Regions from separate parts of the Mycolicibacterium gilvum genome, predicted to be linked through region 1. Evidence: riboswitches for the same ligand, from Rfam matches in the RefSeq annotation. Region 1 holds a riboswitch; the other holds the start of a gene.
The links. A riboswitch is a leader RNA that binds a small molecule or an ion and turns the genes downstream of it on or off. The one in region 1 is predicted to bind thiamine pyrophosphate.

Region 1 (6,963 bases):
AGCGGACCCCACACGCCCGCGCCGATCACATGCTCGTCGGTTATGCATCCATCGCGGCACGGCACCGCACCCTGATCCCTCTGCTCAGCGGCGACCCCGGCGTCGTCGCACTTCTGCGGACCCGATCGGAGTGGGGTGACCTCGTGCGCCGTCAGCTGGCGTTGTTCTCCGAGGTCGAGCCCGGACTCGGCGGACAGGTGAAGGCTGCGCTCGCCATGTCGGGGATCGCCTCCGCTGCCGGGGTGGATTACGGAGGTGACGTCGACGACGACACTCTGAGGGACCAGCTGATCGCAGCAGGCAGACGCGCGCTCGGATTGCGCAACTCCCGCACCGGCGCGGTCACCGCCCGACGATGAAGTCCCAGTGGCCGGTGGCCGTCGACACCGCGACCGCCGCCGCGGCGATCACCACCGCGCCCGCGATCAGGACCATTTCGGGCACACCGAACGTCGAGGGCCGTGCCCACGTTCGGGTCGGGTACGCGCCGAAACCGCGGGCTTCCATCGCGGTGGCCAGTTTCGATCCCCTGCGCAGCGCGAAGACCAGCAGTGCGAACGCCTGGCCGATGAACCGGCGCAGGCGCGCGTGGTCGGCCACACCGCGCGCCCGGCGCGCGTAGCCCAGATACTCCCAGTCCTGCCGCAGCAGGCCGACCAGACGCATTCCCGCCAACGCGCCGACCACGAACCTGGCGGGCAACCTCATGATCTGCCCGAGACCGTCCGCGAGTTCGGTCGGCGAAACATCGATGAACAGGCACACCGACGGCAGCGCGATCGCCAGCACGCGCAGGAACATCGCCGCCGCGAGCTCGACGGATCCGTCGCTGACCGTGACGAGGAGGAAATGCCAATACACGGCACCGCCGGGTTCGCCGTAGAGAAGGTTGGTCAGCGCGGTCAAGGCCGCCGCGAGGGTGATGAAGGCACCACGGATCAGGAACGCACGCAACGGGATCCGCATCGCGAGGAACAACGGGATCTCCAGTACCAGCGCTGTCAGCGCAGACACCCAGTCCACACTGAGCACCAGGACACCGGCGATCACCAAAGCCGCCAGAAGTTTCGCGACGGGGTTGACGCGGATCATGGGCGCACCGGCGCCGAGAGCTCGATGCGTTCATCGGCGAGGGCGTCGACGAACTCGTCATCGTGGGTCACCGCCACGACAGCGGTTCCCGCGTCGGCGATCTCGGCGAACAGGTAGATGAGTTCCTCCCAGGTGCGGCGATCCTGACCGAAGGTGGGCTCGTCGGCGACGATCACCGCAGGTCGGGTCATCAGCACGGTCGCGACCGACAGCCGGCGCTTCTCGCCGCCCGAGAGCGTGTACGGGCTGCGGTCGGCGAGGTGGTCGAGGCGCAGCCGCGCCAGCAGGTCGTCGATCCGTGCCGAGGTGTCACCCGGGTTGCTTTTCAGGGCCTTCGGCCCCAACGCGAGCTCGTCGCGGACCGTTCCGGTGAGGAACTGGTGTTCGGGATCCTGAAAAACACTCGCGATGCGGGTGAGCAGTTCTCTCGACCGCCACCGCACCGGTTCCGGTCTCTTCGGTGACGGCGCGAATGCATCGGTGCCTTGCAGTGTGCCGCCGCGCGGCGGCAACAGACCGCCCAGTGTCAGCGCCAATGTGGACTTCCCGGAGCCGTTCGGACCGGTGACCGCGGTGATGCGGCCCCGGGCGATCTCGGCGTTCACCCCGGTGCCGACCGGCGGGGCATCCCGATAACCGACGGCGAGGTCTGCTGCGACGAGCAGCGTCTCGGCAGCGACGGTGGGCGCGCGCCGCACGGTGACGGCCGGGCTGTCCGGTATCCAGATTCCCGAGCGCACAAGGTGTTCACGTTCGCCCGCGATGGTCTGTTCGGGTGCGCCGTCGGCGATGACGGCGCCGTCGGCGCCGAGCACCACCACCCGGTCGATGACCGGAAGCCACACCTTGGTGCGGTGTTCGACGACCACCACGGTGGCACCGGTGGACTCGGCAGCGGCGGTGACCGCATCGCGGACCTCGACGACACCTGCGGGGTCGAGGTTCGCGGTGGGTTCGTCGAGCAGGATCAGGCCCGGTCTCATGGCCAGCACACCGGCCAGCGCGAGACGCTGCTTCTGCCCGCCGGACAGCTGCGAAGTCTCCTGCGCCAGTGGCATGTTCAGCCCCACCGCGGCCAGTGCCTCGTCCACCCGTGGCCAGATCTCGCTGCGCGATACCCCGAAGTTCTCCATCCCGAACGCGACGTCGTCACCGACCTGCGACAGGATCACCTGGGCATCCGGGTCCTGGAGCACCATCCCGATGCGTGCCCTCTGCTGGGCGGGCGGGGCCCCGTCGACGAGGAGGCGCCCCGCGGCATGCCCTTCGTCGGCGCCGCCCAACAGGCCGGCGAGCCCCTGCAGCAGCGTCGACTTCCCCGAGCCCGACGGGCCGAGCAGCAGAACCCTCTCCCCGGACCCGATGAAGAGATCGATTTCTTTTGTCGCCCAGCGATTTTGACCGGCGTGCCGCCAGCCCCAGCCCTGGGCTGCGACCTCGGCTCCGCCGCGGCGGGTGGCCGCGTCGGCGGTCATCGGGACTGGCTGCTCGGCACCCTGCCGGAGGCGAAGCGGCTCAGCGCACCGGTCTTGGCGAGCCCGCGGACCACGAACCACGACAGCACCCCGGCCAGCACCGCGCCCGAGACCACCGCCGAACCGGTGTAGATGGCGGCGAACGCGGTGGTCGAGCCCGGGTACCAGAGGATCAGATCGTTGACGGCCAGGGCGACTCCGGCCGCGGCGCCGGCGAGCACGGCCACGGGCAGATTCCACCGCCGGTACAGGAACGCCGCGAACACCAGCTCCGCGCCGAGGCCCTGCACCAGTCCCGACTCGATGGTCAGCACACCCCACTGGTTTCCGACGAGCGCCGACACCGTCGCGGCCACCAGTTCGCCGTACAGCGCCGCGCCCGGCTTCCGGATCACCAGCGCGGTGAGAACCCCGGCGAACAACCAGCCACCACCGGCGAGGGCCTGCAAGCCCGGCAGAACGGCGCCCAGCGGTGCGGCGATCGGATTGGAGGCGACATTCCAGAACACGAACACCAGCCCTGCGGCTACGGCCAGGACGCTGGCGACGACGATGTCGACCACCCGCCACTGCAGCACCGGCTTGCGGTCCTGTTCTGCTGTCGGATCAAGATAATGCTGGTCCACGTGCATCTCCCTACGCCGGCATTACCCGGTCAGGTTCGTACGGTCGACAGCCGGTCAGCCGTCCTCTCAGCGCACTCGGTGTGCACTCCCGTGTGCGTCCAAGCTAGCGCAGGGGGGCACGGGCACGCCAGGGCGGGGTCAGTCCCGCATCGACGCCCACCGCAGCCCGTCGGCGGTCTCGGTGACGACGTAGTCGGCCACCGCGCGCGGATCGCAGCGGGCGATGTACTCGAGTTCCTGTGCCGCCCAGCGGTCCCAATGTGGGCGGTAGAGGTCGCCGTCGCGCGTGAGCGCGCGCTGCTTGCGGACCGCGTCCGGGGTGTCGACCCAGACGCCGAGATCGGCCAGGGCACGGTTGGCCGGCGACAGCGCACCGACGCCTTCGACGATCAGGCGGCGACCGGCCTCGACGACATGCCAGCCGTCGGGTGCGTCCAAGGCCCAGTCCCACCGGCGCCACCGTCCCGGTCGTCCCTCGGAGCGCGGTTCCAGCAGTGCGCTGCCGACGTGTTCGCTCGCCCAGGACAGTCCGTCCCAGCCGGGGTAGATGTCGTCGAGGCGTACCACCTCGCTCGCCGGCCAGCACTGCTGCATCCGGTCGGCGAGCGTGGACTTTCCCGAACCCGACCGACCGTCGACGAGGACGGTGGTGCAGCCGTCGGCCACCATGCGGTCCACCACGGTCTCGATGCTGATCCCGCCGCCCCGCTCAGTACTCATCGAGACCTCCCCGGTCAGTGCTCATTGAGGTAGGTGAGCACAGCCAGCACCCGCCGGTCGCCGTCGGCGGAAAGCGGCAGCTTCGCGAAGATGTTGCCGACGTGCTTGCGCACGGCCGCTTCGGACACGACCAGCCGTTGGGCGATCTGCGGGTTGGTCAGGCCCTGGGCCATGAGACCGAGCACCTCCTGCTCACGTGGTGTCAGCGTCGCCAGAACTCCTCGCCGGCGGGACGCACCCACGAGCGCGACAACGATGTCGGGATCGATGATCGTCGCGCCAGAAGCTATGTCGCGCACCGCATCCAGAAAGTGGCGCACGTGAGCGACGCGGTCCTTGAGCAGATAGCCCAGCCCAGCGCGGCCGGCGTCCTCGGTGCGGTCGAGGAGCTGGTCCAGGGAACCGACCGAGGTGTACTGCGACAGGATCACCACCGGCAGTCCCGGGGTGGCGCGGCGCAGTTCGATCGCCACCCGGATGCCCTCGTCGGTATGGGTCGGCGGCATCCGGACGTCGGTGACCACCAGGTCCGGGTTGTGCGCCCGCACGGCGGCGCGTAGTTCGTCGGCGGACTCGACCGCGGCGCACACCTGGTGGCCGTCGGATTCGAGCACCGTGACGATCCCCGCGCGCAGCAGCGGTGCGTCTTCGGCGAGCACGACGCGTAGTCCGGTCATACCGGGCACCGCATGCCGACCTCGGTGGGGCCACCGGCGGGGCTGGTGACCGTCAGCGTGCCGTTGACGGCCTCCACGCGGGCGGCCAGCGTGGCCAGCCCCCGGCCCGGCTGAATGGTCGCGCCACCGCGGCCGTCGTCTCGGATCACCAACCACCACAACCCGTCCCGGCGGTCGGCGGTGATCGTGACGTGGCCGGCAGATGCGTGTTTGGCGCTGTTGGTCAGCGCCTCGTTGAGAACCAGATACGCCGTGTGCTCGACCGGGCCCGGTAGGCGGGCCGGGATCTCGGTGGCGCCGAAGTCGGCCTCGACGGCCACCGGATAACGACCGATCAGGTCGGTCGCCGCCGCGACCAGGCCGTGCTCGGTCAGCGCCCGCGGCAGGATGCCCAGCAGCACCGACCGCAATTCGGCGGCGATGTCGTCGACCTGGCCGTGTGCGTCGGCGGCGAGGCGCCCGGCGGCCGAATCGCCGTGGGCGTTCTCGGCGATTCCCAGCGTCAGCGCCAGCGCCACCAGACGGTGCTGGACGCGATCGTGCAGGTCGCTTTCGATGCGCCGGCGTTCTTGCTCCACCGCGTCGAGGAGTGCGGTCCGAGAGTGCTCCAACCGGGCCACCTCGCGCTGCAGTGCGTGCGGATCCACCAGTGCCGCAACGGTGATCTGTGCGACCGCCGCCGCATAGGCCCCGACGAGGTACGCCGCCAGGACAAGGAGCGCGATACCGAGGGTGACCGCAGCCCACGCCTCGCCGGAGGAGTCGATCAGCCACAGCCCCACGTTGATCGGCTCACCCGGACGGACCAACCACGGCGCGGCCACCATGACCCCGATCAGGATCGCCGAGAAACCAACCAGCACAACGCCCCACGGGCCGGTGAACATCGCCGTGAGGACCATGTAGCCGGCCTGGCGCAGCGTCGGCAGGCGCTGCTGCGCGCGTGCGGCATTCACGTCGGACCGCGCGCGCTCGGCAGCGGCTTCGTCGATCAGGGACAGTCGCGCGCACTCGATCTCCAGCAGCGGCGCCCACACCGCGGTGCGCGCCGATCGGCTGACCCCCATCACCAGGATCAACGGCAGACCGACGATCAGCACGGTACCGAGGACACCACCGAACACAGTCCACAGCAGGGCCCGCCACGGCCACATCGAGACCAGATATCGCGGCCCGGAGATCATCGCGGCGACCAACGTTCGGGCCGGAGCCTGGACCATCATCTGAGTCTAGAGCGGGCCAACGCGACCGCCGCCACGAACGGTGTCAGACCGATACAGAGCAGAGCCGTGGATTCGTTGACACCGACACGGTCACCCAGGACGTGCAGCATCCCCAGCGCGGCGACGAGGTTGGCGCCGGAGTGCAGCATCGCGCCGGGCCAGACCGATCCGCAGGCCGACCACATCCACCCGATGAGGAACTCCAGCAGTACGCTCAGCGGGATCCACCACACCATGCTCCAAACCGCCTGGGACACAGCCAGTTCCCCGCCGAAGTAGCCCACCCAGGGCAGCGGCCAGTGCCAGATCCCCCAGATCAGTCCCGTCAGAAGTGTGGTGGCGACCGGGCGTCCGGGCACCAGCCTGTCCCGCAGGTATGCCGTCCAGCCGTATTCCTCACCCCAGAAGATCGGTGCGGCGACGAGGCAGACCACAGGTCCGGCGGCGAGGTACGCCCATGCCGCGGCGGGCATGTCGAGTTCGGTGGGCGACCACCATCCCGTGAGGGTCGCGGCGGTCACGCCGATGAGCAGGACCCCCCACGGGATCGTGACTGCGGCCAGGCAGTACGGCCAGCAGGTGCGCAGGTCCAGCCGTAGGCCGGAGTCGGTGAAGCCTTCCCCGGTGATCCACCGCCGCACGATGCACGCGGCGATCGCCGGCACGAAGGCTGCGGTGGCGAGCTGGATCAGCGGGTCGTCGAGCGAACCGCCGAGGGCATGCACCCCGGCCCACGGCAACCAGGCCCCCAGGAACGCCAGGGCGAGGAACCACCGCACGCCTCGATGTCGGGACCGGGGCGGTCCGGGTGCGGTGGGCGGCTCGGCTCGTGTCAGATCCTGCTGTCGGGTCATGGATCCAGTTCAGTGCGACCCTGCCCGAAAGTCCCTGGCTCACAGGACCGTCCGACGGTAGCGCACGCGCTACCCCCGGATGCCGATCAGCCCCGCGTCAGCCTCGGCCGCAGCCGTTCCGGCGCGATCTCCGTGGTCACGGCGGCCTCACCGGCCATGTCGGTCGCCCACGCGATCAGACCGTCGGCGTCGACCGAATGCGGCGCAGGGCGAGCGACCTCGGCCAGACCCGCGCAACCACGGTGAAGCAGGGCCGCCGCTCCGGGCATATTGCCCCGCTGGATGTGCGTGACGCC
Region 2 (6,963 bases), 5.8 Mb from region 1:
ACTTCGTCAGCTTCGCGCCGCTGTCCAGTGTCGACTCCCTCATCACCGATCCCGAGATCTCGCCCGCCGACAGCGCCGAGCTGGCCGAACACGGTGTCGAGGTCATCTGCGCAGGGGGCCGATCGTGATCGTCACCGTGACACCCAACCCGAGCATCGACCGGACCGTCACGCTGCCGTCGGCGTTGAGCCGCGGCGCGGTGCACCGGGTCACCTCGGTGACCAGCCAGGCCGGCGGCAAGGGCGTCAACGTCGCGAAGGTGCTGACGATGGCCGGCGTCGACGCCGTCGCGGTGCTGCCGGCCGCCGCCAACGATCCACTGATCACCGCGTTGCAGGCCGCCGCGGTGCCCTACCGGATCGTCACCACCGGCGAGCCCGCACGCACCAACCTGACCATCACCGAACCGGACGGCACCACCACGAAGATCAACGAGCCGGGCGGAACGCTCGACGGCGCTGCGCTGCAAGCCTTCTCGGCAGCGGTGCTCGGCGCCGCCGAGAGCGCAGACTGGGTGGTCATGTCGGGGTCACTGCCCCCGGGCATGCCGGCGTCGTGGTACGCCGACATCACCGCCCGACTGTCCGGGCAGAACTGCCGGATCGCCGTCGACACCTCCGATGCGCCGCTGACGGCGCTCGTCGACTCCCTCGACCGCGGCGCGCCCGACCTCATCAAGCCCAACGCCGAGGAACTGGCCGGGGTTCTCGGCCTGGACGCCGCGGCGCTGGAAACCGCAGTGGCCGAGGGGGATCCGGCCCCGGTCGTCGCGGCGGCCCGCCAGCTGATCGACCGCGGGATCGGCGCTGTGCTGGCCACCCTCGGCGCCGCGGGGGCCGTGCTGGTCGACAAGGACGGCGCCTGGCTGGCGACACCTCCGCCGATCGTTCCCCGCAGCACCGTCGGCGCCGGCGATTCGTCGCTGGCCGGGTATCTGCGCGCCGAGGTCGCCGGGGCGCCGGCACCGCAGCGGTTGCAGATGGCCGTCGCCTACGGCAGCGCCGCCGCAGCACTGCCGGGGACCACACTCCCCTCCCCCGCCGAGATCGACGTCGACGGTGTTCGCGTGACGCCGATCTCGCCCGTTCCCGTGACCCAGCAGCAACTCTGAACGAAGGTATCGCCATGACCAGCTCCACCCCCGGACCGATCATCACCCGCGACATGGTCCTGCTCGACGCCTCGGTCGACGGGGACAAGCAGGCGGTGATCGCCCGGCTCGTCGACGCCCTGGCCGCGGCGGGCCGCACCGGCGACGCTGCCGGACTCGTCGGCGCCGCGATGGCGCGCGAGGAGCAGTCCGCCACCGGTCTGCCGGGCGGCATCGCGATCCCGCACTGCCGCTCACCGTATGTCGACACCCCGACCATCGGTTTCGCACGTCTGAAGCCCGCCGTGGACTTCGGCGCACCGGACGGCCCCGCCGATCTCGCGTTCCTGATCGCCGCGCCGGACTCCGGCGGCCAGGAGCACATGAAGCTGTTGTCCAGTCTGGCACGGGCATTGGTGCGCAAGGACTTCGTCGAGTCGCTGCGCAACGCCGCCTCGGCAGACGAAGTCGTCGACCTGGTCGAAGGGGTCGTCAACCCGGCGCCGGCCGCCCCGGCTGCGGCTGCACCTACCGCAGCCCCCGCAGCAGCGCCGCCCGCGGCAAAGACGATCGTCGCGATCACCGCATGCCCCACCGGCATCGCCCACACCTACATGGCCGCCGACTCCCTGAGCCAGGCCGCCATGGAGGCCGGGGTGACGCTGGTCGTCGAAACCCAGGGCTCGTCAGGAAGCACCCCGGTGCCGTCCGACACGATCGCCAAGGCCGACGCGGTCATCTTCGCCACCGACGTCGGAGTGAAGGACAAAGGCCGCTTCGCCGGTAAGCCCGTCGTCGCCTCCGGGGTGAAGCGCGCGATCAACGAGCCCGCCAAGATGATCGCCGAAGCCGTTGCCGCCGCGGACAATCCGAACGCCGCCCGGGTGGAGGGCTCTGGTGCGGCTGCCTCAGACGCGCCGTCGGGCAATGTCGGGTGGGGCACCCGCACCCGACAGATCCTGCTGACCGGCGTGAGCTACATGATCCCGTTCGTCGCCGCCGGCGGACTGCTGATCGCGCTGGGCTTCCTGTTCGGCGGCTACGAGATCGCCGACAGCGGCAACGACATCGCGCTGAACAACTCGCTGACCAACCTCCCCGACGGCGGTTTCCTCCAGTACCTCGGCGCGATCCTGTTCACCCTGGGCGGGCTGGCGTTCAGCTTCCTGGTTCCTGCGCTGGCGGGCTACATCTCGTTCGCGATCGCCGACCGTCCCGGCCTCGCACCGGGTTTCACCGCGGGAGCACTGGCGGTGTTCGTCGGCGGCGGCTTCATCGGCGGCATCGTCGGCGGTGTGATCGCCGGCTTCGCGGCCCTGTGGATCAGCAATATCAAGACGCCGGCATGGTTGCGGGGTCTGATGCCGGTGGTCATCATCCCGCTGATCGCGTCGCTGGCAGTGGGTCTGATCATGTTCTTCCTGATCGGCCGCCCGCTCGCCCTGATCAACACCGGCCTGACCAACTGGCTGAACAGCCTCACCGGCACCTCGGCGGTGCTGCTCGGCGTGATCCTCGGCCTGATGATGTGCTTCGACCTCGGTGGCCCGGTCAACAAGGCCGCCTACGCCTTCGCGACGGCCGGCCTGGCCGCCGCCACCACCGGCTCCTTCCAGATCATGGCGGCCGTGATGGCCGCCGGCATGGTGCCGCCGCTGGCGATGGCGCTGGCCACCACCATCCGCCCGGGACTGTTCAGCGAGCCCGAGCGTGAGAATGGTCGTGCCGCCTGGCTTCTCGGCGCCTCGTTCATCTCCGAGGGCGCGATCCCGTTCGCCGCGGCCGACCCGCTGCGCGTCATCCCGTCGATGATGTTCGGCGGCGCCATCACCGGCGCGCTGTGCATGGCGTTTGGAGTTACCCTGCGCGCCCCGCACGGCGGCATCTTCGTGTTCTTCGCGATCGGCAACCTGCTCTGGTTCGTCATCGCGCTCGTCGTCGGCACCGTCGTCGCCGGGCTGACCGTCGTCGCGGCCAAGCAGTTCATCAAGCCCGCCGACCGCACCGACGCCGACCTCGTCGCTGCCTGACCGTCCCGAAGATCCCTCACCAGAAATAAGGAGAACCCATGCCCAGCAAGACCGTCATCGTCGGATCCGCGATCGGCCTGCACGCCCGTCCCGCCGCGATCATCTCCGAGGCCGCCGTGGAAGCCGGCGTTCCCGTCACGCTCTCGGTGGACGGCGGCGAGCCCGTCGACGCAGGATCGGCCCTGATGATCATGACGCTCGGGGCGGGCAAGGGCGCCGAGGTCACCGTCGAATCCGACGACGAGTCGGCGCTCAACACCATCGCCGACCTGGTGGAAAAAGACCTCGACGCCTGACCTCCCAGGCGTGACGCCGGGGCCGCGAATCGTCGCCAGCGAGCCGCCCGGGCGCGGTAACCGCCCAGTTTCGCGAGCGTGCGCGTTGATGGTGTGCCGCGACGCAATGGCGCGAGGTAGGTGGGCAAACAGTCGAAACTGACCGCGGGTTCTGGGCCGGGCGCTAGTCCTGCCTGTCGCCCGGACGTGAAACTTGAACAGGTGCCGCTTGCGCTAGGCGAAGTGGTGGTCACGGATGCAACGGTAGGTAGATGCGATTGCCGTGCTTGGCAAACTCTTGCGATTTGTCCGTCATCCCCTTTTCGTAGGCGTCGCGGACGTCGCGGCTGATGCGCATAGAGCAGAACTTCGGGCCGCACATGGAACAGAAGTGGGCAGTCTTCGCCGGTACGGCGGGCAGCGTCTCGTCGTGAAACCCACAGGCGCTATCGGGATCTAAGGACAGCGCGAACTGGTCATTCCAGCGGAACTCGAAGCGTGCGGTGGACAGTGCGTCGTCCCGTTCCTGGGCGCGCGGGTGGGCCTTGGCGAGATCGGCGGCATGCGCGGCGATCTTGTAGGTGATGACGCCCGTTTTGACGTCGCTGCGGTCGGGTAGACCGAGGTGTTCCTTGGGCGTGACGTAGCAGAGCATCGCAGTGCCGGCCTGCGCGATGATCGCCGCGCCGATCGCGGACGTGATGTGGTCATATGCCGGTGCGATGTCGGTGGTCAGGGGCCCCAGAGTGTAGAACGGTGCTTCCTCGCAAAGCTCTTCCTCGAGGCGCACGTTCTCGACGATCTTATGCATCGGGACGTGGCCGGGCCCCTCGATCATCACCTGCACGCCATGGGCTTTTGCGATTTTGGTCAGCTCACCGAGGGTGCGCAGTTCGGCGAACTGAGCCTCGTCGTTGGCGTCGGCAATCGACCCCGGACGCAGTCCGTCGCCGAGGGAGAAGGTGACGTCGTAGCGGGCCAGGATTTCGCAGAGTTCGGCGAAGTGGGTGTAGAGGAATGACTCGGTGTGATGGGCGAGCATCCAGGCGGCCATGATCGACCCGCCGCGCGACACAATGCCGGTGACCCGATTCACGGTGAGCGGGATGTAGCGCAGCAGCACCCCGGCGTGGACGGTCATGTAGTCCACGCCTTGCTCGCACTGCTCGATCACAGTGTCGCGGTACACCTTCCACGTCAGTTGGGTGGGATCGCCGTCGACCTTTTCCAGCGCCTGGTAGATCGGGACGGTGCCGACTGGGACCGGCGAGTTACGCAGGATCCACTCGCGAGTGAGGTGGATGTCGGCGCCGGTGGACAGGTCCATGATCGTATCGGCGCCCCAACGGGTGGCCCACACCATCTTGTCGACCTCCTCGGCCACCGAGGACGTGACCGCCGAGTTGCCGATGTTGGCGTTGACCTTCACCGCGAACGCCTTGCCGATGATCATCGGCTCGCTCTCGGGATGGTTGTGGTTGGCCGGGATTACAGCTCGGCCTCGGGCTACCTCGTCGCGGACCAGCTCGACGGGCAACCCCTCGCGCTCTGCGATGAAGGCCATCTCGGCGGTGATCTCGCCTTTGCGCGCGCGCATCAACTGAGTGCCGCTGTCGCGCACGACACCGGACCGCTCAGGCAGGCCGGCGGCGAGGTCGATCACCGCGGTATCGTCGGTGTACGGACCCGATGTGTCGTACAGGTCGAGGTGATCACCGGTGGTCAGGTGCACCCGCCGAAACGGCACTCGACCGCCGTCGGACAACTCGCGATAAACCTTCGAACTGCCCGTGATAGGGCCGGTGGTGACGGAAACGGTGTCGGACACAGCAGTCATCTCAGAAGCTCCCTACGCCGGCATTACCCGGTCAGGTTCAGACGGTCGACGGCCCGATAGCCGTCCTCTCAGCGCTCTAGGTGAGCACTCCCGCGAGTGGTCGACCTGAACTTAGCAGCCGCATGGATGGTCCGCGCGAACGCAACGTGGTTGCGTCCACCAAGGTGGTGTACGAGTCGGACCTGATCAGCGGTACCGGCGTGTCGTAGCCGAATGATTGAAGGTCATCGCGTGATTCTTCGAGAGACCGACCAAAGTTTCTCGAGCAAAGGAACCGACGCGATGACCACTGCCCACAATATCGACCTGCCCACCGTGCTGGCCGAACGACTCACCACCGCCCATCCCGACGTGCTGCGCGAGCTGCTCGCCACATTCATCCACACCCTGATGGGCGCTGAGGCCGACGCCCTGTGCGGCGCCGGATACGGCGAACGCAGCACCGAGCGCACCAACTCCCGCAACGGCTACCGGCACCGCCAATTCGACACCCGCGCAGGCTCATTGGATCTCGCGATCCCGAAGCTGCGCCACGGCTCCTACTTCCCGGACTGGCTGCTGGAACGCCGCAAACGCGCCGAACGGGCTCTGACCACGGTAGTCGCGACCTGCTACCTGCTGGGGGTCTCGACGCGGCGGATGGACAAGCTGGTGGAGACCCTGGGGATCACGTCGCTGTCGAAGTCCCAGGTCAGCGTGATGGCTAAGGAACTCGACGCCGCCGTCGAAGCCTTCCGCACCCGGCCCTTGGACGCCGGCCCGTACACGTTCGTGGCCGCCGACGCCCTGGTGCTCAAGGTCCGCGAGGGCGGGCGGGTGGTCAACGTGCACGCCCTGATCGCGGTCGGGGTCAACGCCGAGGGCCATCGCGAAATCCTGGGTATTGACGTCAGTACCGCCGAGGACGGAGCGGGCTGGTTGACGTTCTGGCGGTCGCTGACCGCCCGCGGCCTGTCCGGGGTCAAATTGGTCACCAGCGACGCCCATGCCGGGCTGGTAGCGGCCATTGGGGCGACGCTGCCCGGGGCGGCCTGGCAGCGGTGCAGAACGCATTACACGACCAACCTGATGGCCGTCACTCCCAAGTCGTCGTGGCCGTGGGTCCGGACATTGTTGCATTCGGTGTTCGATCAACCAGACGCTGAATCGGTTGCTGCGCAATATGATCGGATCATCGAGGCCCTCGCGGACAAGCTCCCCAAGGTCGCCGACCACCTGGAAGAAGCCCGGGCGGACCTGCTGGCGTTCACTGCGTTTCCCAAGCAGATCTGGCGCCAGATCTGGAGCAACAACCCCCAGGAACGCCTCAACAAGGAGATCCGCCGACGCACCGACGTCGTCGGCATCTTCCCCGACCGAAACGCTCTGATCCGCCTCGTCGGCGCCGTCCTGGCCGAACAACACGACGAATGGGCAGAATCGCGGCGCTACCTCGGCCTCGACGTCCTCAGCAAATCACGCACCGTCAACGACACACCGACAGAACAGGAGGCCACCCCAGCGGCACTGACCGCCTGACCCAACTACCTCGAAGAATCACACGACGACGTCGTACACCACGTCCCTGGACTTGACCCGCAACGTATCCGGCGATGCCTCCGCACCCATCAAGGGTTCCTGCTTCCGTACCGAGATAGATCCAGCGCGATAAGACTCGATCACTCTTGGTTCACCAGATTTGAGACGAAGTGGGATTACGACTGGAAGTGTGCGGTCCGGTCGACAAATCAC

Region 2: it holds a riboswitch for thiamine pyrophosphate, as region 1 does, so the genes downstream of both, thiC (phosphomethylpyrimidine synthase ThiC) here and DYE23_RS27640 (ECF transporter S component) in region 1, are expected to answer to the same signal.

The regions. Positions count from the first base shown of each region.
Region 1 covers NZ_UGQM01000001.1:5,853,607-5,860,569, forward strand. The annotation lists gene DYE23_RS27625 (TetR/AcrR family transcriptional regulator) at 1-359, shown strand, start outside; gene DYE23_RS27630 (energy-coupling factor transporter transmembrane component T family protein) at 343-1,092, opposite strand; gene DYE23_RS27635 (ABC transporter ATP-binding protein) at 1,089-2,567, opposite strand; gene DYE23_RS27640 (ECF transporter S component) at 2,564-3,193, opposite strand; TPP riboswitch at 3,183-3,295, opposite strand; gene DYE23_RS27645 (nucleoside/nucleotide kinase family protein) at 3,332-3,913, opposite strand; gene DYE23_RS27650 (response regulator transcription factor) at 3,928-4,590, opposite strand; gene DYE23_RS27655 (sensor histidine kinase) at 4,587-5,810, opposite strand; gene DYE23_RS27660 (CPBP family intramembrane glutamic endopeptidase) at 5,810-6,667, opposite strand; gene DYE23_RS27665 (DUF309 domain-containing protein) at 6,754-6,963, opposite strand, start outside.
Region 2 covers NZ_UGQM01000001.1:89,472-96,434, reverse strand. The annotation lists gene DYE23_RS00470 (DeoR/GlpR family DNA-binding transcription regulator) at 1-128, shown strand, start outside; gene pfkB (1-phosphofructokinase) at 125-1,111, shown strand; gene DYE23_RS00460 (PTS fructose transporter subunit IIABC) at 1,126-3,120, shown strand; gene DYE23_RS00455 (HPr family phosphocarrier protein) at 3,159-3,416, shown strand; gene thiC (phosphomethylpyrimidine synthase ThiC) at 3,646-5,232, opposite strand; TPP riboswitch at 5,225-5,336, opposite strand; gene DYE23_RS00445 (IS256 family transposase) at 5,515-6,750, shown strand.